Regions from separate parts of the Streptomyces sp. NPDC005303 genome, predicted to be linked through region 2. Evidence: riboswitches for the same ligand, from Rfam matches in the RefSeq annotation. Region 2 holds a riboswitch; the other holds the start of a gene.
The links. Region 2 has a riboswitch for cyclic di-AMP ahead of ABZT93_RS09370 (peptidoglycan DD-metalloendopeptidase family protein). Riboswitches for the same ligand answer to the same signal wherever they lie in the genome.
Positions count from the first base shown of each region.

Region 1: linked by a shared signal. The riboswitch ahead of ABZT93_RS28565 (transglycosylase family protein) and the one ahead of ABZT93_RS09370 (peptidoglycan DD-metalloendopeptidase family protein) in region 2 are both predicted to bind cyclic di-AMP.

Region 1 is NZ_JBEXGM010000024.1:50,891-55,408, forward strand. Features, by position in the region: gene eno (phosphopyruvate hydratase) at 1-1,237, opposite strand, end outside; gene ABZT93_RS28565 (transglycosylase family protein) at 1,532-2,215, opposite strand; cyclic di-AMP (ydaO/yuaA leader) riboswitch at 2,219-2,385, opposite strand; gene ABZT93_RS28570 (transglycosylase family protein) at 2,524-3,576, opposite strand; gene ABZT93_RS28575 (transposase) at 3,727-4,176, opposite strand.
Region 2 is NZ_JBEXGM010000004.1:253,596-258,113, forward strand. Features, by position in the region: gene ABZT93_RS09360 (SGNH/GDSL hydrolase family protein) at 1-610, opposite strand, end outside; gene ABZT93_RS09365 (DUF6250 domain-containing protein) at 756-1,472, opposite strand; gene ABZT93_RS09370 (peptidoglycan DD-metalloendopeptidase family protein) at 1,709-2,632, opposite strand; cyclic di-AMP (ydaO/yuaA leader) riboswitch at 2,637-2,798, opposite strand; gene ABZT93_RS09375 (alpha-galactosidase) at 3,103-4,518, opposite strand, start outside.

The DNA.
Region 1 (4,518 bases), on a different contig from region 2:
CGTCGAGGATCTCCTCGATGCGCAGCAGCTGGTTGTACTTGGCGACACGCTCGGAGCGGGCCGGGGCGCCGGTCTTGATCTGGCCGCAGTTGGTGGCGACGGCCAGGTCGGCGATGGTGACGTCCTCGGTCTCGCCGGAGCGGTGGGACATCATGCACTTGAAGCCGCTGCGCTGGGCGAGCTCGACGGCGTCGAGGGTCTCGGTGAGCGAGCCGATCTGGTTCACCTTGACGAGCAGCGCGTTGGCGGCGCCGTCCTCGATGCCGCGGGCCAGGCGCTCGGGGTTGGTGACGAACAGGTCGTCGCCGACGATCTGGACCTTGTCGCCCAGCTTGTCGGTGAGGACCTTCCAGCCGGCCCAGTCGTCCTCGAACAGCGGGTCCTCGATGGAGACGAGCGGGTAGGCCGCCACGAGCTCCTCGTAGTACTCCGTCATCTCGGCGGCGGAGCGGTCCTTGCCCTCGAACTGGTACTTGCCGTCCTTGTAGAACTCGGAGGCGGCGACGTCGAGCGCCAGGGCGACCTGCTCGCCGGGGATGTAACCGGCTTCCTTGATCGCCTCGAGGATGAGGTCCAGGGCGGCGCGGTTGGACTCCAGGTTCGGCGCGAAGCCGCCCTCGTCGCCGAGGCCGGTGGACAGGCCCTTGCTCTTCAGGACCTTCTTGAGGGTGTGGTAGACCTCGGTGCCCCAGCGCAGCGCCTCGGAGAAGGACTCCGCGCCGATCGGGGCGATCATGAACTCCTGGATGTCCACGTTGGAGTCGGCGTGCGAGCCGCCGTTCAGGATGTTCATCATCGGCACCGGCAGCAGGTGCGCGTTCGGACCGCCCAGGTAGCGGAAGAGCGGGAGGTCGCTGGCCTCGGAGGCGGCGTGGGCGACGGCCAGGGAGACGCCGAGGATGGCGTTGGCGCCGAGCGAGCCCTTGTTGTCGGTGGCGTCCAGGTCGAACATCGCCTGGTCGATCAGGCGCTGCTCGGTGGCGTCGTAGCCGACCAGCTCCGGGCCGATCTGCTCGATGACGGCCAGGACGGCCTTCTCGACACCCTTGCCCTGGTAGCGGTTCGGGTCACCGTCGCGAAGCTCGATGGCCTCGAAGGCGCCCGTGGAGGCGCCGGAGGGGACGGCGGCACGACCGGTGCTGCCGTCGTCGAGGCCGACCTCGACCTCGACCGTGGGGTTGCCTCGGGAGTCCAGGATTTCCCGGGCTACGACGACGTCGATGGACGGCACGAGCATCTCCTTCTTGGGATGTGACACGGTCCGCCGGGACCGCGGTGGGTTCTGCGAGTCCGAGCCTAACCGGCTCCGGGGGATCGGCCACCGTGTGGACCGACCCATGGACAGAACCGAGAGTAAATTGTTTCTGAACTGAACAAAGACGTCCCGACAGCAGGGCAAGAAAAAACCCCGCCCCGGTGCGTACGGGGGAACACGCACCGGAGCGGGGAGCCCGTGGGGACGGGGGGTGACCCTCACGAGGCCTTCATCCTGAAGGACACGGCTGTGAGGGCCCTGTGGTTCAGCTGGGTCTTACTTCAGGTGGAGCTGCTGGCCCGGGAAGATGAAGTCGGCATCGTCGATGATGTCCTTGTTCAGCTTGAACAGCTTCTGCCAGCCGCCCTTGACCTTGTGCTTCTCGGCGATCGAGCTGAGGGTGTCACCCTTGACGACCTTGTACTCGCCGTCGCCCTTCTTGACCTTCTTGCCGGTCGGGGTGGTGACGGTCTTCTTGGCGGCCGGACGCTCGGAGGAGCGGGAGGCGCTCTGCTCGTCGGTCGAACGGGTGCTGGTGCCCGAGTTCGAGGAGCCGGAGGAGGACGAGCTGCTGCCGCCGTTGTAGGAGGCGCTGGACAGGCCCGTGCCGCAGACCGGCCAGGCGCCCTTGCCCTGGGAGGCGAGGACCTTCTCGGCGACGGAGATCTGCTGCGACTTGCTGGCCTGGTTGGCCTGCGCGGCGTACTGCGTACCGCCGTACGCGGCCCAGGTGGAGGCCGAGAACTGCAGGCCGCCGTAGTAGCCGTTGCCGGTGTTGATGGACCAGTTGCCGCCGGACTCGCACTGGGCGACGGCGTCCCACTCGGAGGCGGTGGCGGCGGAGGCGTTGCCGGCCGCCATCAGCGGGGCGGCGATGGCGACACCGGTGACACCGGCGAGCGCGGCGGCCCGGGTGGCCTTGGACGGACGACGGTGCTTGCCCTTGCCGGAAAACAGCATGGTGGATCCCCTCACCGACGCCTGCGAGGTGAGCTGTCGGGTTCGGGCCGGTTGAGTTGCCCGGTCGCCCACCTCGCGGTGCGCGACTTAACCCCAAGCCGGTCCAGCGTGAACTGCTGGGCCCGGCACTTACCTGGGTCCCCCGCTCCTGCCTACGGCGCTTGACGCGACGACTGTTCCCGTACGGCCGCTGGCAGGATTCGGCGTTGCGACAGACGGGGCTCGGGTTGCCGAGCGGTGACGACCGTAGACACGCGCTCGGCGGAATTTCAAAGACGATCAGGGCTTCTGAGACTCATCCCACACTTTCACCAAAGTGGACATTCGGTGTGAAGTGTGACGTGAACTCCCGCTGTTTTTCTGGGCTTTTCAGCCCTATTCAGCCCCTGTGTCGGCGTCTGACCGGCGACGATGTTGCTCGGGTCGGCCCCGATGCGGTCCTTGTTCTCGGCGTAGAGGGCGCGCCATCCGCCGTCGAGGCCAAGGGAGTCGGCGATGGAGACGAGAGAGTCACCTTCCCGGACGACGTAGGTCGCGGCGGCGTGCCGGCCGGCCGGGGCGGAGGCCGTGCTCTTCGTCGCAACCTCCTCGGCACTGCCACCGCGGTGCTTGCCGGAGCCGAGGGCGCCGACGTCCACGAGGGCCGAAGAGCCGCCCTCCTGCCACGACTTGTCCGCTTCGTCCTCTTCTGGGCTCACGACGGGTGAGCTGTCGGAAGGCTGTGCGTCCTTTGCGGCGGAGTCCTTGGATTCCGAAGAGTTCTTTTTGTCCGGCTTGGCGGAATCGCCACTGGAGGGGGTGGCCGACGGCGAAGGCGTCGCGGACGAACCGTCCAGCGCGTCGAGCAGACCGCCGGAAGAATCCCCGGAGTCCGACGAGTTGGAGGAGCCGGACGAACCCGACGAGCCGGACGAGTTCGACGAACCGGACGCCGAGGTCGAGGGGGTACCGCTCCCCACGCCCGTGTCGACGTCCGCCGAGCTCGAGTCCTTGCTGAGACCGCCGAGCAGACCACAGGTCGGCCACGCGGCGATGCCCTGGTCCGCGAGGAGCTTCTCGGCCACGGCTATCTGCTGGTTGCGGCTGGCCAGGTCGGCCGTCTCGGCGTATTCGAGGCCGCCGTACTTCTCCCAGTTCTCCTGGGACATCTGGAGGCCGCCGTAGTAGCCGTTGCCGTCGTTCTCACTCCAGGAACCGCCGCTCTCGCACTCCGCGACACGGTCCCAGGTGGTGCCGGTGGCGGCGCTCGCCCCGGTCGCTCCGAGCAGTGGGATCGCGATGGCTGATCCCGTCACACCGGCCGCTACGAGGAGAGCCGGAGCCTGACGGGGGCGACGGTGACGACCGTTCCCGGAGAGCATGGAGGGACCTTTCCCGAGACAGCAAGTACCCGCGCGGTGGGTACTGCGGGGCACCGCGCTGGTCCGTGAACGTATAGGGATTCGATCACTTGTCACAAGTTAATGCCGCGTAGATCACGTGAAGATCACAGACTTGAGGGCGCGTCATGTTTAACCCGCACCCAAGCCGCGCCTGGACACCTGAAGAGGAGGAACCCGCAGCTCACGCCTGACAGGTGTACCTCCGCCAAGGCGGTTGAGGCGAAGCATCAGAGTGGGCCAGAAGCCCCTCCTGAACCATGCGTTCTGACGATCCTTGACCGCTGCCCATGGCCCGTAACGTTCGGGAAGTTCGTCCCAAAGACACCCTGTGCGTAGCCGATGAAGAATGCCGTTGAGCTGTGTCCGCAGATCAACAGCGCCACGCACAAAGGGGCGATACCCGAAGAAGTCGCCTACCAGCTCTTCTACGGCGTCCCACTCCGACTCGAACACCGCGGCAGGAACCGGGGTACCGGTGCGCTCATGCCACTCCGTCACTTTGCATGCGACGCCGGAGCGCTTCCGTACCTCGCCCAGAGGCTCCACCGTGATGTCCAGGAGATCGATCAATTCTCTCATCTCGGAGAGTGCCGGGGCCCTTCCTCCCGCCCTGGCGATGGCGGCGAGATCCTTGGCCCTGCTGACCTTCGCCTCGGCCTCCTCGTGGGTCGCGAGCACGTCTCTCGCGATGGCAAGGATCTCTCCGGCGATCCGCACGTCCTGGTCGAGTTGTTTCGACGCGGCGTCTTTGACCGCCTGGCCGAGGCCCGGGTTCCGCGCCAGATCGACCACTGCACGCGCCGCGGCTTCCTCCTTCTCTTCGAGTGACTTCTCGAAGACCTCCACGCGTCTGCGCTGCTTCTCGATGTCACCGGGAACAGGGACTGTCCGGCCCTCCAACACAGTTTCAAGGCAATCAAG
Region 2 (4,518 bases):
GCGGCCAGGGCTGGTCCGGATCCGCCGGCACCCCCAGGCCCAGCACCTGTCCCGCACGGAGCGCCACACGCGTGTGCCCCTCAGGGGAGAGGTGCAGCCGGTCGCTGTCCCAGGCCCGCCGGTCCTGCACGGTCTTCAGGGACCACAGATCGAGCACCGGGCACCCGTACCGGTCGGCGACGGCCCGCACATGTCCGTTGTACGTGGCGATCTTGCCGCGCAGATGCTTGAGCACGGGCACACCACGGGTGTCGAAGCCGGTCGTCACCATGACCGTGCCGCACGCCTGCGTGAGCCGGGCGATGGCCCGTTCGAAGCGTTCGGCGACCTCGTCGGGGTCGGTACCGGGCCGGATGATGTCGTTGCCGCCGGCGCAGAACGACACCAGGTCCGGTGCCAGTTCGACGGCCTGCGGGAGCTGGTCCTCGACGATCTGGTCGAGCAGCTTCCCGCGTACGGCGAGATTGCTGTACCTGAAGTCGCCCTCGGGCCGGCGGTCCGCGAGAAGTACCGCGAACCGGTCGGCCCAGCCGACGAACGCCCCGTCAGGGCCGGGGTCGCCGACGCCCTCGGTGAAGCTGTCCCCCACCGCCACGTACGACCCGATCACTGAGCTGCTGTCATTCTTCGAATCGTCTGCCACAGCCGTTCATGATTCACCTTCGAATGTGACCTACGCGACCGTAGGAAGAGCTTGACGGGCGGTGAGATAAGCCACTCCTAAAGTGTTGGCCAAACTAGGAATAGCCTTCTCGTCAGGAGTGTTGACGCTGCGGTCGCCACACCCGGAAGTCACTGATCCGGAAGTGGCTCCATGTGGTCCGGAACGCGAAGTGCCCACTCCGGTAAGGCTCCGGGTCGGTGTGGTCGAAGACCAGGCGCCCGTTGTCCCACCACTGCACCGTGGAACCGTCGGAGACGATCCGCACCCGGTTCGGCTCGCCGGCTACGAGCAGCGGTTCGGTGTAGTCGTAGATCAGCGGCCGCACACCGGGTTCTCCCACGTATCGGCGCAGCCGTGTCGTGGTGTTGTAGTTGGCTCCGTAGCCGGAGTAATACGTCTTCAGGTAGTCGTACTCCGCGAGCGCCCCGCCCCGGCGGACGGCGAAGAGGTCGTCGGGGGACCGGACGTCGACCGCGTTCCAGAAGTTGTTCAGGTCGGACACCCGGTCGTTGACCCCACCTGCCGACACCGGCGTCGCGGTGTACTCCAGGACGTACGGCCCTTCGAGCGGCTGCCTGAACCAGATCGTCGCCCCGGCGGGCACGTCGACCTCCAGGACCCCGTGCCGCGCGGTGACCGTGCCGCCCTGCTCCAGTTCGACCGCCCAGCGGTGAAGGCCGTGGCGGAAGTCGTCGTGAGCGATGAGACGGCGGTGGCGGGGCGAGGCGCTCGCGTCGGCCGCGGGGGCGAGGGCGGCCAGGGCGGCGCCGGCCGCGAGGGCTCCGAAGGCTCTACGCGTGGTCGTCATGACGGACGGTTCCTTCCGTGAAGGGCTGAACTCCAAAGGCCGTAGAAAGCGCTTGCGCAGCTACGGAGTTCACTGTGCCCCGCCCTTCCCCCACCTGTCGACGCTCTGAGCACGCCCGCCACAAGAACGCAACGCAGTGATCATGAAGGCACTGGCCATCTCGTGTTCCTGCGGAAACACCGAAGGCCGGACCCGGGGATCGGGGTCCGGCCTTCGGTGGCACAGGAGACGTCGGGTCAGCCGACGGCGACGCCCTTCGAGCGGAGGTAGGCGACCGGGTCCACGTCGGAGCCGTAGTCCGGCGTGGTGCGGATCTCGAAGTGCAGGTGCGGGCCGGTCACATTGCCCGTCGCGCCGGAGAGGCCGATCTGCTGCCCCTCGGTCACGGTCTGGCCGGCCGAGACGGAGAGCTGGGACAGGTGGGCGTACTGCGCGTAGTAGCCGTCGTTCAGCTTGATGACGACCTGGTTTCCGTACGCACCGCCCCAGCCCGCGGAGACGACCGTGCCCGCGGCCACTGCCTTGAGCGAGGTGCCGGTCGGGACGACGAAGTCGACACCGGTGTGGTAGCCGCTGGCCCACATGCTGCCCGCGACGCGGTAGCCGGTTCCGATGGTGGCACCGCTGACCGGGAGGGTGTAGCCACTGGAGCTGCTGGTCGTGTCGGAGCTCTGGACTGCGGCCGTCGACTTCGAGGACGACTTCTTCGGCTCCGCCTTCTTGGCCTTCGCCGGCGACGAGGACCCGGTCTTCACCGTGCTCGCCTTGGCCTTCTTGCCGATCGAGAGCTTCAGGCCCGGGTGTATCAGCGACGGGTCGTCGCCGACGGCCGCACGATTGTCGGCGTAGAGCTTCTTCCAGCCACCGCTGACGTGCTGTTCGTCAGCGATCTTCGAGAGATAGTCGCCGACCCGCACCGAATAGATGCGCACGGTCGAGGTCTTCGCCGTGCTCTTCTCGGCTGCCGTCTTTTCGGCGGACTTCTGCGTGACCGGCAGCGACTGAACCGCCTTTTCCGACACGGACTGAGGGGTGGCGGCGTGAGCGCCGGTGGCCCCCATGAGCGGGAGGGCCAGCGCGGCGCCTCCGGTTCCGGCGACGGCGATCGAGCGGGCGAAGCGCTGGGACTTCGGGCGGCGGTGCTTACCCTTCGCGGGCATGACGAATTCCTCTCCGGCGCCTGCGAGGTGAGCTGTCGGGTGCGGGCTGGAGATGCCCGGCCGCGTCGAGACGCGACTAAACCCCAAGCCGTTCCGGAGACCGGAACAGGCGGTAATACCTGTGGGTCCCCCGCTCCTGCCTTGCACGGGTGGGTGAGTGTGGGGAATCCGTTCGGCGGCAGGATTGGGCGTCCGACCGGATCGGTGGTGAACGTAAACGAGCAGGACGCAAAGGGACAAGTGAGAGGTTGCCTGTATATGCGTTTCTCTTGATCCGGTATGAGAATTACCGGTCACCCTGCGTGAATCGGACGTCCTTCACCCACCCAAATCCCCTTGAAGAGCCTGTGAATTACGTGAACATGACGGGCGACGCACCGTCACGGATATGACGCTCCTCACGTCACGAATTCACAGGAATTCTCATCCCGGGCGGAGCCGGAGGGAAGCCGTCAATTCGGACAGAAGCCCTAGATGCGACGCAGCCGGATAACCGTCGCATCAAGGTCTCCTCGCAAACCGGTACGAAGTCCGTGATGCAGCAATACGACTCCGCGGTGAATTTCACCCGTTTCGGGGCATTCATACGATGCCGTGGGGTCGAGCCCCCGCAGCCGCAGCGAGGGGACGGGCTCGCCGTACTTCTGCGCCTGAAGCCAGGCCAGGACCACGGTCTCGTCCCCGAGGACGTACTGCACCGCGCTCAGCCCGCCCCGCGGAGGCCGCAGCCGATAGAGGTCACCGCGCTGCACCAGGGGCCGGATCTCCTTGTAGAGCCCCACCCAGCGACCGGCTTCGGCGAGCTCGTCCTCGGTCCACTCCGAGAGGTCCCCGCCGACCCCCAGCACCCCTGCCATCGCGCTCACGAACCGGAACCGCAACGAGCTCACCCGGCCGTTGAGCTGGGTGTTCGGGCTGTCGGTGACCCAGGCGGCCATCACGCGCGCGGGATGGATCTGACTGAAGCCGTCCTGGATGGCGAGCCGGTCGAGCGGGTCGGTGTTGTCCGAGGTCCACACCTGGTCGGTGCGGCTCAGCACCCCGAGGTCGATCCGGCCGCCGCCCCCCGAGCAGGACTCGAAGGCCACGCCCGGGTGAGCCTCCCGCAACCGGTCCAGCAGGGCGTAGAAGCCGCGTACGTGGTCGACCCACAGGCGCTGCGGATAGGACTCGCCGGGCCAGCCCGCGTCCGTGAAGCAGCGGTTGAAGTCCCACTTCACATAGTCGATCGGGGCCGAGGAGAGCAGGGTGTCGAGCTGCTCCCACAAGTACTCCTGGACGTCCTCACGTGCGAGGTTCAGTACGAGCTGGTTGCGGAACTCCGTCCGCTTTCGACCCGTTTGGTACTGCACCCAGTCCGGGTGGGCGCGGTACAGCTCGCTGTCAGGGTTGATCATCTCCGGCTCGACCCAGATACCGAACTGCATGCCGAGCGCGCGTACGCAGTCGGCGAGCGGCTTGAGACCGGAGGGGAAGCGGTCGGGGTTGGGCGCCCAGTCGCCGAGCCCGGCCCGGTCGCTGGTGCGGGCACCGAACCAGCCGTCGTCGACCACGAACAGCTCGACGCCGATCGCCGCGGCCCGCCGGGCGAGGGTGCCCTGCTGCTCCTCGGAGATGTCGAAGTTCGTGGCCTCCCAGGAGTTGAACAGCACGGGCCGGTCCTGGTCGGCGTCCGGGATGACGTACGCCCGCTGGTAGGCGTGCCAGGCGCGGCTCGCGCCGCCGAAGCCGCCGTCGCTCCAGAGACCGGCGAAGACGGGCGTCGTGAAGGACTCGCCGGCCGCCAGCCGGAGCAGGCCCGAGTCGTCGTACCCGGCGCCGCCGGTGATCTGCACGCGCGCGTCGGGCAGTTGTGCCACGGCGATCCGCCAGGACCCCGACCAGCC